One region of the Paenibacillus sp. LjRoot56 genome, then DNA from elsewhere that is predicted to be linked to it. Evidence: a T-box and tRNA genes for the amino acid it is inferred to sense, from the RefSeq annotation. Region 1 holds a T-box; the other holds one or more tRNA genes.
The links. A T-box is a leader RNA that pairs with one kind of tRNA and senses whether it is charged. The one in region 1 lies ahead of trpS (tryptophan--tRNA ligase), so its partner is inferred to be a tRNA-Trp.
Positions count from the first base shown of each region.

Region 2: it encodes a tRNA-Trp, which carries the amino acid that the T-box ahead of trpS (tryptophan--tRNA ligase) is inferred to sense. The anticodon was not compared.

Region 1 covers NZ_CAXURV020000003.1:617,981-624,313, forward strand. Annotated here, with positions in the region: gene ACSQ8O_RS21775 (response regulator transcription factor) at 1-316, shown strand, start outside; gene gerQ (spore coat protein GerQ) at 481-933, shown strand; gene ACSQ8O_RS21785 (hypothetical protein) at 990-1,289, opposite strand; gene ACSQ8O_RS21790 (metal-dependent hydrolase) at 1,415-2,398, shown strand; gene ACSQ8O_RS21795 (alpha/beta-type small acid-soluble spore protein) at 2,540-2,767, opposite strand; gene ACSQ8O_RS21800 (DUF5325 family protein) at 2,920-3,108, shown strand; gene trpS (tryptophan--tRNA ligase) at 3,172-4,155, opposite strand; T-box leader at 4,230-4,501, opposite strand; gene ACSQ8O_RS21810 (permease) at 4,722-5,780, shown strand; gene ilvD (dihydroxy-acid dehydratase) at 6,002-6,333, opposite strand, start outside.
Region 2 covers NZ_CAXURV020000003.1:815,577-821,909, forward strand. Annotated here, with positions in the region: gene ACSQ8O_RS22685 (ABC transporter permease) at 1-181, opposite strand, end outside; gene ACSQ8O_RS22690 (response regulator transcription factor) at 429-2,033, opposite strand; gene ACSQ8O_RS22695 (sensor histidine kinase) at 2,026-3,789, opposite strand; tRNA gene ACSQ8O_RS22700 (tRNA-Leu) at 4,000-4,078, opposite strand; tRNA gene ACSQ8O_RS22705 (tRNA-Leu) at 4,096-4,184, opposite strand; tRNA gene ACSQ8O_RS22710 (tRNA-Cys) at 4,197-4,270, opposite strand; tRNA gene ACSQ8O_RS22715 (tRNA-Gly) at 4,281-4,355, opposite strand; tRNA gene ACSQ8O_RS22720 (tRNA-Gln) at 4,364-4,435, opposite strand; tRNA gene ACSQ8O_RS22725 (tRNA-His) at 4,458-4,530, opposite strand; tRNA gene ACSQ8O_RS22730 (tRNA-Trp) at 4,556-4,629, opposite strand; tRNA gene ACSQ8O_RS22735 (tRNA-Tyr) at 4,643-4,724, opposite strand; tRNA gene ACSQ8O_RS22740 (tRNA-Thr) at 4,734-4,809, opposite strand; tRNA gene ACSQ8O_RS22745 (tRNA-Phe) at 4,825-4,900, opposite strand; tRNA gene ACSQ8O_RS22750 (tRNA-Asp) at 4,923-4,999, opposite strand; tRNA gene ACSQ8O_RS22755 (tRNA-Met) at 5,012-5,088, opposite strand; tRNA gene ACSQ8O_RS22760 (tRNA-Val) at 5,145-5,217, opposite strand; tRNA gene ACSQ8O_RS22765 (tRNA-Glu) at 5,232-5,306, opposite strand; tRNA gene ACSQ8O_RS22770 (tRNA-Ser) at 5,322-5,413, opposite strand; tRNA gene ACSQ8O_RS22775 (tRNA-Asn) at 5,417-5,492, opposite strand; rRNA gene ACSQ8O_RS22780 (23S ribosomal RNA) at 5,574-6,333, opposite strand, start outside.

The sequences.
Region 1 (6,333 bases):
GGCCCAATCGCCATCTGACGTGCTGGATCCCCTAGGGATCCACTTGGATTTGGAAAAGCGCTGCCTATATGTTAACGGCAGGAATATCGAGACAACCTTCTCCGAATACGAAATTATGAAGCTTTTCTGGCAAAATCAAGGCAGGGTTTACAGTCGAGAAGAATTGTTAAATCGTGTTCGCGGCTTTGATTCCCAGGTAACTGAGCGTGCAATCGATGTACATATCGCCAACCTTCGCAAAAAAATCGAGGATGATCCTAAAGAACCCAAGCACGTCAAGACGGTGTGGGGTGTCGGTTATAAATTTCTACTTTGATAAAGCTCCTTCGGGAGCTTTTTTGTTTTATAAAATGCCCACAAATTCGTCACCAATTAGGCAGAAGTACAATATGATGATTATGGAAAATGACCTTTTCGATCGCTCAAACACATTTATGAAGAAAGCTTTCGTATGGAAAGCTCAAGGAGGAAATTATCATCATGTTGAATAACCCCTACAAAATAGGTAATCAAGCAATGCCGCAAATGCAATATGGTAATCCGTATCCAGCTTACCCCGTTCCAACTGCAATTACGAATAAAGTTGTTCCCCAAACACCAGCCGGATCTGTACTCACACCATCAGGAAGCGGTTTACAAACAGGCGTGAATGTACCGGGACTTCCAGCATTTGAAGAATCGTATATCGAAAATATTCTTCGTTTGAACCTTGGTAAAATGGCAACCATCTATATGACATATGAAAACAACTCCGAGTGGAACGCCAAAATTTTCAAAGGAAGACTAGAAGCCGCAGGAAGAGATCATATCATTATCAGTGATCCTGTTACTGGCATGCGTTTCCTATTACTTATGGTGAATTTGGATTACATTACATTTGATGAAGAACTCAATTACACCTACCCCTTCCGGGGCGGAGCACTCTCCAGATAATAACTGAATCGCATACAAAAGCCGTTGCTCGAATAGAGAGCAGCGGTTTTTTTGTTTTAAGAATACGTAGCTGGTGAGAAATGCCACATGTGCAGTTTTGGGATGCCGCCTTTGATCCATTGCTCCCAATCGCCATGCTGCCCATCACGCAATCGTTCAACGTTCAATCGTTCCTCCTTCATGCTCAAGTAGTCTTCATACGTTACATCATGCCAAATTTCTACATATAGTCCTTCTTGATCGGTCCCCTCCAATAGCTCCAAACGCCCTTCCCGCAGCTGTTGTCCTTGCATATAGATGAGAAAAGAAGCTCGAAATTCCGGTTTTATGGCATACTCTACAAAAACTTTAGACATTTTTAGATCTCCTTCTGATTTATTTTTTGCTCTAAAATGGTAAACTAAGAGCAAGATGTAAATTTGACCCCTCAGCTCAGATACAGAAGAAACCATGTGTACAGAACACTTAGGAGGATAACCAGTTGGATACAGGCACTCATCTCGTCATTGGTTTAGGATTAGCAGGGCTCTCGCAAATCGATCCTAGTATTTCCGCAAATACGGCAGCAACAACTGCTGTTTTCATTGGAACTGTCGTCGGCTCTCAGATTCCCGATATTGATGGACTGCTACGATTCAAGGGCAATGCCCTCTATATTCGCAATCATCGTGGCCGCTCACATTCCTTGCCCGCCCTTCCCTTGTGGACGTTGTTGATTACTGGTGCTCTTGCGCCATTTTTCCACGGCATATCCTTCCTGCATCTCGCTATGTGGATCGGTATCGCGGTTTGCGTTCATGTGTTCACCGACTGTTTCAATACTTATGGTACGCAAGCTATTCGACCTTTTTCGGAAAAATGGGTGTCATGGAACATCATTCACATCTTTGATCCTTTCATATTCACAAGCCACATTGCCGCGATCTTCATGTGGTCCTTCCATCTAGCGAAGCCGCAGCTGATTTTCCCTACCTTATACGGCTTACTTGCGTTGTACTACATTTGGCGAACTCTGGACCATGCTATTATTGAAAAAGGGCTCTATCGCAAAGATGCCACTTATCAGCCCGGTGATAAATATACCCTTATTGTAACATTCAACCTCTATGTCTGGAATGTTGTGAAAGAGTGCATAGATGGAACCTACCAATTAGGCGAGCTCAAAAATGGCAAGCTAAAATGGCTGGACACCATCACCTGCTCTGACCACCCTGCCGTCGAGGTTTCCAAGCAGCACGAGGACATCCAAGCGCTGCTCTATTTCTCCTCTTTCACCTGTGCTGAGGTCAAAGAACATCGGTGGGGGTATGAAGTCCGATGGGCGGACGTCCGCTACCGCCATCGCAAGCAATTCCCGTTCGTCGGCGTCATTCGGATGGACCGCAATTTCCAGACGCTTGATTCTTATGTAGGCTGGGTGAACGATACGAAACTTGAGAAGAAGTTAAAAGTTGATCTTTATTAAAATGAGGCCCTTGCATGGTTGCAGGGGCCTTCTTTTTCGTAGCTTCGCTTACCACACGCACCAAAAGCCCAGGAGCTATTTAGGCTCCTGGGCTTTATTATTACTTAATTCGGGTATGCTAGTACGGATACAAGTATCTAATTAACGGAAATTAGAACCAGATTGCCCCGCTAGCGTTTGCTCGGCGATTTGTACCAATCGGCGAGTAATCGCACCACCAATGGAACCAGTGTCACGAGTTGCCATGTTTCCATAGTAACCGTCTTGAGGAATTTGAATGCCCAGCTCTTGAGCTACCTCATATTTCAATTGGTCTAGAGCTTGATTGGCTTGCGGAACTACCAGTGTGTTGCTACGAGATTGTGCCATCAGGATCGTACTCCTTTCAGTCAGCTATAATCTTTGATGTATTTGCAAGCTTGCAAAGATAGTATGTGGAGGAAATGAATTTATATGCACAGCGCTAAAAAAAGTTTAATATAAGAAGATGTCATGAACTTCAAGAAAGTAGGTCGCCTATTTTGAGTAAACCACTTGCTCTCCTATTCGCAGTTGTTGGGACGCTGCTGCTCGCTTGCATTTCCCTATTCATCGCTCTACGCGAGCCGTGGATGGTGCTCCTTTTTTCCCTCATTTCGTTAGGGTTTATCGGTTACGGCTTCGTAACAAAAGCCAAAATGCGTCGTCGGAATAATACACCTTCCGAATGAACAAAAAAAGCTCAAATCCTCTGTTAGTGGGATTTGAGCTTTTTTGTATGTGTAGAGATGCACTTAGCGAACAATAAAGCCCATCCGTTTCTTTACTTCAAGCAGCGTTTGATTCGCCACTTCGGCAGCTTCGTCCGCACCTTTTTTCAAAATGTCAAAAATAGCTCCCGAACTACGAATCTCACGATAGCGCTGTTGGATCGGCTCCAGAACAGAAACGATGTGTTCGGCCAGTTCCTTTTTGAAAGGACCATAACCCTGCCCGTCATATCGAGCCTCAATCTCCGCTAAACTCATCTCCGCAAAGTGAGAATAAATCGACATCAAGTTACTAACCTCAGGTTTATTTTGAGGATCATACTTCACTTCACGCCCAGAATCCGTAACAGCACGACTAAGCTTCTTACGAATAACATCTGGCTCGTCGAGCATCGCGATGTAACTACCGGCATTCGGACTGCTCTTGCTCATCTTCTTGGAAGCATCATCTAGTGACATAATACGGGCGCCTACCTCAGGCATATAGGGCTGTGGCATTGTAAACATATCGCCGAAACGGTTATTAAATCGGTTAGCCAGATCACGCGTCAGTTCCAAATGCTGTTTCTGATCGTCTCCAACTGGAATAAGATCTGCGTTATATAACAAGATGTCAGCCGCCATCAGAGATGGATACGTAAATAGTCCTGCACCGACAGATTCTTTCCCTTCGGACTTATCTTTAAATTGTGTCATGCGCTCAAGCTCGCCCATGTGCGTCAGTGTCGTCATAATCCAGCCTAACTCTGCATGTGCGTGAACATGGGACTGTAGGAAGACAGAAGCCTTATTCGGATCTAGTCCCGAAGCAATGTATAAAGAAGCGATGGACTCCGTTTGTTCCCGCAGCGCGGCTGGATCTTGCGGTACTGTGATCGCATGCATATCGACCACCATGAAATAACAGCGATGAAGTTCTTGCAGCTTCACAAAGTTGCGAAGCGCCCCAATATAATTGCCAATCGTCAGCTGACCGCTGGATTGCATGCCAGATAATACACGTTTCATTCCAAATACCTCCAATGATTTTTCACTATTTCTCATTCGTATCGCTAAAAAAGACAACAAAAAAGCCTCCCTCCGCAAGGGACGAGAGACCGTGGTACCACCCTAATTTGTCTACCTACATAACCGAAGTTATGCACATGTAAACCTTCAGGCTCTGATAACGGAGAGCTACCGTTTAGCATAGTTAACTGTGGTTGGAGTCCGGCCTAGGTTCCGGGTGATTCTACACAGTGTTCAGCTTCAAGCTCAAGGATCCATTCGGTTTGCTTGTTTCACCGGTTCACACCAACCACCGGCTCTCTGAGAAACGGGAGACAAACGTACTTGTTCCTATCATCGCAATTGATTTCCTATAATTATACACGCTTAAGTATCAATGTCAATCAAGGACATTGTCCTAGATAGCCGAGCATGTACATAGGATAGTTACATACCAATTCCTTCGGCAAAGGGGTGTCAACGCATTGTCCTCAACTCTATACCGCTGGAGTCTTCCCGTCTCCACGGTGATGTGCGCGTTTCTCTTGTTTCTGATTGTAACAACAAGACAACTCCCCCCAATGGGGATGGTCATCGAACCTATCAGCCATGTCTTTATGGCTTTTATGGACATCTTCTTAGATGCCCTTCCGTTCATGATTCTCGGCGTTCTTCTCTCTACCATCGTAGAAAACTTCATTCCCGAAGGTGTAATTCAGCGAATGACCCCCAAACACCCCCTCGGTGGTGTGTTATTCGCCTGCGTGCTGGGAATTATGTTCCCCCTCTGTGAGTGCGGCATGATCCCTTTCGTTCGCAGGTTGATGCGCAAAGGCATGCCGGTCTATATCGCTGTTATTTTCATTCTAGTGGGACCTATCCTTAACCCCATCGTCTTCGCTTCCACTTGGATGGCTTTTCGCGATAACCCTGCTATGGCCTACTCACGTATGGGGCTCACTTTTGGCGTCGCCCTGGTTATTGGCTTCCTGCTCACGCGATTTCTCAAGAGCAACCCTTTACGGCATCCAATTGAGCCTGCAGCAGCAAGCCTGACTCGCCATAACCATACGCATGGAAGCCAGCACATCGATCAGCATGATCATCATCACGGCCACGTTCACGATCACGATCACGATCACAAGCACGATCACAGTCATGCTCATGATCATAGTCACAATCATAAGCATCACGATCATGGACATGACCATCATGGCCACAACCACGCCCATGGAGACAGCCAGCTTATGACCATGGTCAGCCACGGCTCCTCCGAGCTGTTCGAGATGAGCAAATACTTAATGCTGGGCGCGCTTCTGACGGCGTTGATTCAGACATTTGTGGCACAGGACAGCCTGAGTGCCATTGGGCAAGGCGCCTTCATCTCTCATGTGTTCATGATGGGCTTCGCCTACCTGCTCTCCTTATGTTCAACCACAGACGCCTTCGTCGCAGTCTCCTTCGCCAAGTCATTCTCACCTGGCTCCCTGCTAGCCTTCTTAGTTTTCGGGCCCATGATCGACGTGAAGAGCACCTTAATGATGCTATCAATTTTTAAGGCACGATTTGTATTAACAATTTCAATTGTTGTTGCGATGACAGTTTTGAGCGGCTCTCTTTTGTTTATGCATTTTTTTCTGGCTTGAATTCCCTACACTCTTGATTCGTACGATATATTTGTAACACTTCATCAAGGTTCTTCATGACAGCTACATGTATGGCCACTATCCCTTTCGCTCAGGTGTCGGTTCAACGAAGGCTGAACTGAGCTTAGGGGATAGTGATGACAGTGTGTCTCACATCCAATAGTTGTACAAAAAGCCCTACCCGACACAAGTCGGATAGGGCTTTTATCTTGTAAAGAGAATTAGATTTTCAAAATAGCGCCAGCACTCGCGTTCGTTACCATTTTCGTATAACGAGCTAGGTAACCAGAAGTAATCTTCTGTTGGAATCCTGCCCATGACTCACGACGTTTAGCAAACTCTTCATCGCTGATTTGCAATTCGATTTTGCGTCCATCCATATCTACGTCGATGATGTCGCCATCATGTACGAAAGCAAGTGGTCCACCTTCAGCAGCTTCAGGCGACATATGACCAAGCGAGATACCGCGGGATGCGCCGGAGAAACGTCCGTCTGTAATCAAGGCTACTTTCGCGCCAAGACCCATACCTACGATTTGGGATGTTGGTGCCA
Region 2 (6,333 bases), 200 kb from region 1:
CAATCAGAACGCCCGCCATTGGAATGTAGTTGTTAATGATGAGCAGCAGTGCTGCTGGTGCCATCATCACATAGAAGATCCAGTATTTGCGAACCGTCCATAGAAAGTTTGATTGAACCCTAGTTCGTTTCGTAGTACGTATAGGGGCTGCCTGCGCTGCCGTATTTGGCGTATTGTTCATCTTTTATTTTGCTCCCCTTTCCATTCAATCCGCTTATATCCTCTCTCTTATAGGTTCATTGTAAATTGTTTGGAAATAAATCTCTATCTGCGTAGTGACCGAATAAGCACTTCTGTGACATTCGTCTAAACCTTGATTCGCCTGCCATCTCTCCCTGGAAAGCACAAAAAGCTGCCCATTCCTGGGCAGCTTTTGGCCATTTCATCTTAAGTTGTTCTAACCCCTGATTCCATGCCTCAGAACCTCATCACCCCTGGAAGTTTTTACGATACTCTTGTGGGGAAAGTCCTGAATACTTCTTGAACATTTTTGCGAAAAAGGAAAAGTGTGAATAACCCGTTTGCTCCGCTACATAGCTGATCTTATCGTTGGTTTCCGCAAGCAGCTTCATCGCTTTCTCCATCCGAACTTTAAGACTATACTCCGAAATGGAAAGCCCCGTTTCTTTTTTAAATAAACGCGATAAATAGGCTGGATTGAGAAACACAGAAGCCGCCAATTCCTCTCTGCTAAGCTCTTCCTCCATATGGTCGTCAATGTATTGGCATACCTTCGCTGTAACCGCTGAGACGCCTTTCAGATGGCTATTCATGTAGTCACAGCTAACGGTAGCGGTTCGAACCGCCCAATTCCTCAGTTGATTTAATGAACGCGTCGCACTGGTGTAGTCTTGTAGCTCTTGATGAGGGAGCATATCATGTACGGCTAATCCTTTTTTATGCAAAACATGATACACCACATGCAACATCCCATAATAGAAAGCCTCCACCGTTTCGGAACCCACGTCATCAGTCTTCTGCAGACGATCAATATTCTCGTGAATGCGCGCCACCAGTTCTGCCTTCTTTCCAGACTCCAATAACACAATCCAATCGGAAAAGGTTGGCGCCTGCGGCTTGTTCATAAGCGGTTGATCAGTTTCATTGTCCAAAAGCACACAGTTACTTTTCGTCACATTGTTCCGCTCATTTTGAAACAGATCCGCTACCTTCGCCGTTAGCTTAAGTAAAGGCGTTTCTTCGCCAACATAGCAGGACAAGCTGCACTGAAAATAACGGTGACATGCACTAATATAAGCCTCGCACTTCGCTTTGATGTCAGATAGAGATAGTTCACTTCCTTCAGCTACATACAGAAGAACTAAAGATGAACCATTCTCTTGAATCACGCAGCCAGCTTGCTCCACAACAATGATTTCAGCAGCCGCTTTCCGAATCGCATACTCCATAATCTCTTCATCTCTTGCATTCAGGTCTTCCTTCCAGTTCTCCACACTTATCAGGATCGGTAAGATCCTACTCGTCATGTCCAATGGGATTTCATACATCTGGAAATTGCGAGTCAACCGTTCCTCATTCGCGGGTATTTTCCCACTCAACAGTTCCTGCCAAAACTTCTCAACCAACGTCGGCAGCTCACTAACCCAGTGACTGTAATACATCTTATATGTTTCATGAAAATCAGTCTGTTCCTGATCTTCTTTAATCTTCTCAATGGCGAGCTTCACAATGTCTTGCAGCCGATCGTGATCCACTGGCTTCAAGACGTAGTCAAAGCTCCCTAAACGAACAGCCTGCTGCGCATATTCGAAATTCGCATGACCCGTTAAGAAAATCGTCTCCGTTTGTGGTGAATGCGTACGTACCCACTCCTGCAGCTGCAAGCCATTGGCGCCAGGCATTTCGATATCGGAAATCATGATGTCAATTCGATTCTGAGATAGCACTTGCTTGGCTTCATTCACATCCAGCGCTTCAAAAATCTGACCAATCGGAAACGTCTCCCAATCGATCCCCACAGTGATTCCTTTTACCGCGATCTTCTCGTCGTCCACAACCAATAAGTTAAACATCCTTCTCCGTCCCTTCCACAATGGGGGTGTGAAGCGGCAGCCTAATTTGAACCAAAGCCCCTCTCTCCGGCTTATTCAGAAATCTCAGCGCAACTCTGTTCCCATAATTCATTTGCAACCGATGCCGAACATTCCAAATCCCAAGATGCTCATCGCCCGATTGATCCAAATACTGAGCTGAATTTAATTGCTGCAGCATTTCTGGCTGAAAACCATCCCCGTTGTCGCTAATCGACAAGAGAAAGAACTCCTCAGGCGCTTCTGGATACTGCTCCGCTTTCACTTGTATGACATACATACCGTACTGCTTCGTAAACCCATGAATCACTGCATTTTCTACAAATGGCTGTACAATAAGCGGAGGTATAGCGTATTGGCTATATGTCTCTGGTAATTGGATGTCAAATGTCAAATTGTCCGGATATCTCATGACTTGAATCTCCAAATAATTGCGAATATGATCGATCTCATCCTTCAGTGTCATCGTTGTCCGATTCGTACGCATAATAAAACGAAAATAATCGGCCAGATGAAGTGACATCTTCTGAACGGATTTCGTATCTTTTAACGCCGCGAGGTTATAAATGATATTTAAACTGTTCATATAGAAGTGAGGATTAATTTGAACCTGCAAATGCTTAAATTCCGCTTGCTGTACGCGGATCTTCTCCTCATAAACCGATATCTTCAGATTCTCAATCTGATCCACCATGTTGTTAAAAGTAGCAATCAGAAAGGCAAATTCCGTTGAACTGCCTTCATGCAACCTAATTGACAATTCCCCCTGGGCAATCTTCCTCATTCCACGAATTAATTGCATCAATGGCTTGAATAAGATGCGCTGCACATATAACAAATAAACTCCAAGCACGAACGCTCCACCCAATGGTAAAAAATAAATTAACAGCTGCAAATACGGTAAATTCTGCAACATGTTTTTCTCAGCAATAATGAGTTCAAATTCCAAATCTGCATGTGAGGAGGCTTCCCGCACAATCAAAAACTGTTGATCAAGCTCCTTATCTTTAACAATTTGAAAACCTGAAGTCTTCGGCGCGATTTGATCACTTATGTTCTTATATCTTTGTGATGGAAAATAGGCGTTTGTTAAAGTAGTTCCATCTGGAGATACGACAATGGTGCCTCCACCTTCTCCTGTGTCCCACTTGCTGAGAGGTTCAACCATGCTGCTCATTTTAATAAGAATGCCGCCTGACAGCCCTGCGCCCAAATCCTTATTAATCTTCATCAAATAGTGGTCGCCATTCACTGCCTTCATAATGAGCCAGTTGCCATTCGAGCTGTCGTTTGGACGACTCTTCGAATTTTCCACGATGAATTGTTTCACCGTCTGAACACGATCATAGTAATACGTATTTTCCCTTGTAGATACAAGTAGATCCCCCGTCGTATTCGAAAAGACGAAAAACGTATTAACCAAATTGTATATATCCAGTTGCCGAGTTAACTTATTGAATAAGCGCTGCTTCGCTAGTACATAATCATCCGATTCCAAGGGATACAAGTTCATATTAATCACATCAGGATCACTATAGAGATGAAATAAATAATTATCGAACTCTTTGAGCGTATTATCCGTGTCCTCCACGTATTGCTGCAGAAGCTTATTATAGTTTTGAGAAATTTGATCCCTCACCACATTCATGGAATACACATTATTAAAAATCAGAAACAAGACCAAGGGAGCAACCACCAGCACAAACCCAATAAAAATCTTAAACCTTACCGAATTCACAATATTCAAAGGGTCCCCGCCTCATATGTTGTATTTGAGAATGAACTTCCATTGTAAGCGTTCCCTTCTTATTTTACTATCTGTAAAACACATATACATAGCATTTTAGATACAATGTGTACGAAGTACATTGATCTCTCTTCCGTTCCAAAAGTGAACAAAAAAAAGCCCATGAAATCAAATGATTTCATAGACTTTCTTTGTTCGTTATACCGGCAAGAGGACTCGAACCTCCACCCTTTCGGACTCGATTTTGAGTCGAGCGCGTCTGCCATTCCGCCATGCCGGCATAAACTTGTAAAACAATGGTGCCGAAGACCAGACTTGAACTGGTACGGTAGTCACCTACCGCAGGATTTTAAGTCCTGTGCGTCTGCCGATTCCGCCACTCCGGCTTATAAATTTTGTGGAGGCGCCACCCAGATTCGAACTGGGGGTAAAGCTTTTGCAGAGCTCTGCCTTACCACTTGGCTATGGCGCCTTAGTAATAATGGAGCGGAAGACGGGGATCGAACCCGCGACCCTCGCCTTGGCAAGGCGATGCTCTACCGCTGAGCCACTTCCGCATATAAAACTGGGGATCAAGGATTTGAACCTTGGCATGACGGAGTCAAAGTCCGTTGCCTTACCGCTTGGCTAATCCCCATTATGTTGCTTTGGTAATAATGGGCGGACGACGGGACTTGAACCCGCGAATGCCGGATCCACAAACCGGTGCGTTAACCCCTTCGCCACGACCGCCACAATATTAAGTTTCTTGCATTTTTGGCAGGGGCAGCAGGAATTGAACCCACACCAAAGGTTTTGGAGACCTTTGTTCTACCCTTAAACTATGCCCCTACAAAAAGGAAAATGGAGGCTGATGGATTCGAACCACCGAACTCGAAGAGAGCAGATTTACAGTCTGCCGTGTTTAGCCACTTCACTAAGCCTCCACAAAGCAATGGTGCCGTCGAGAGGACTTGAACCCCCAACCTACTGATTACAAGTCAGTTGCTCTACCAGTTGAGCTACAACGGCTTATTTAATTTAAAATGGTGGCTTTGGACGGAATCGAACCGCCGACACGAGGATTTTCAGTCCTCTGCTCTACCGACTGAGCTACAAAGCCTAACTAAATTGTGTAATAATAATGGCGGAGCTGACGGGATTCGAACCCGCGGTCTCCTGCGTGACAGGCAGGCATGTTAGGCCACTACACCACAGCTCCACATGTATTATTTGGTTGCGGGGGCAGGATTTGAACCTGCGGCCTTCGGGTTATGAGCCCGACGAGCTACCGGGCTGCTCCACCCCGCGTCATTAAGTATAAGTCACGTTTCCTATTAAATCAAGTCTTTCATAAGGAAAAGTGATGGAGGCTGACGGGATCGAACCGCCGACCCTCTGCTTGTAAGGCAGATGCTCTCCCAGCTGAGCTAAGCCTCCATGGGAAGTAAAAATGGTGACCCGTAGGGGACTCGAACCCCTGTTACCTCCGTGAAAGGGAGGTGTCTTAACCACTTGACCAACGGGCCTTACTAGAAAGATTGTGGCGGAGAGAGAGGGATTCGAACCCTCGAGACGCTTGTGACGCCTACACGATTTCCAATCGTGCTCCTTCGGCCAGCTCGGACACCTCTCCATATGGCTCCCCGAACAGGACTCGAACCTGTGACAACTCGATTAACAGTCGAGTGCTCTACCAACTGAGCTATCAGGGAATAGAAACAATGAATCTTTCAAGGATTTATTCCTTGAAAACTAGATACGAAACTTCAACGTAAAGTACTTACTTAGGAATTTTGGTTAAGCCCTCGACCGATTAGTATTCGTCAGCTGCATACGTTGCCGCACTTCCACCTCGAACCTATCAACCTCGTCGTCTACAAGGGGTCTTACATACTGGGAAATCTCATCTTGAGGGGGGCTTCGCGCTTAGATGCTTTCAGCGCTTATCCCCTCCGTACATAGCTACCCAGCGATGCCTCTGGCGAGACAACTGGTACACCAGCGGTACGTCCATCCCGGTCCTCTCGTACTAAGGACAGCTCCTCTCAAATTTCCTACGCCCGCGACAGATAGGGACCGAACTGTCTCACGACGTTCTGAACCCAGCTCGCGTACCGCTTTAATGGGCGAACAGCCCAACCCTTGGGACCTACTTCAGCCCCAGGATGCGATGAGCCGACATCGAGGTGCCAAACCTCCCCGTCGATGTGGACTCTTGGGGGAGATAAGCCTGTTATCCCCAGGGTAGCTTTTATCCGTTGAGCGATGGCCCTTCCATTCGGTACCACCGGATCACTAAGTCCGACTTTCGTCCCTGCTCGACTTGTAGGTCTCGCAGTCAAGCTCCCTTATGCCTTTGCACTCTGCGAATGATTTCCAACCATTCTGAGGGAACCTTTAAACGCCTCCGTTACATTTTAGGAGGCGACCGCCCCAGTCAAACTGCCCACCTGACACTGTCCCCATACCGGATCACGGTACCAGGTTAGAACTCCGATACGATCAGGGTGGTATCCCAACGATGCCTCCACCCAAGCTGGCGCTCAGGCTTCA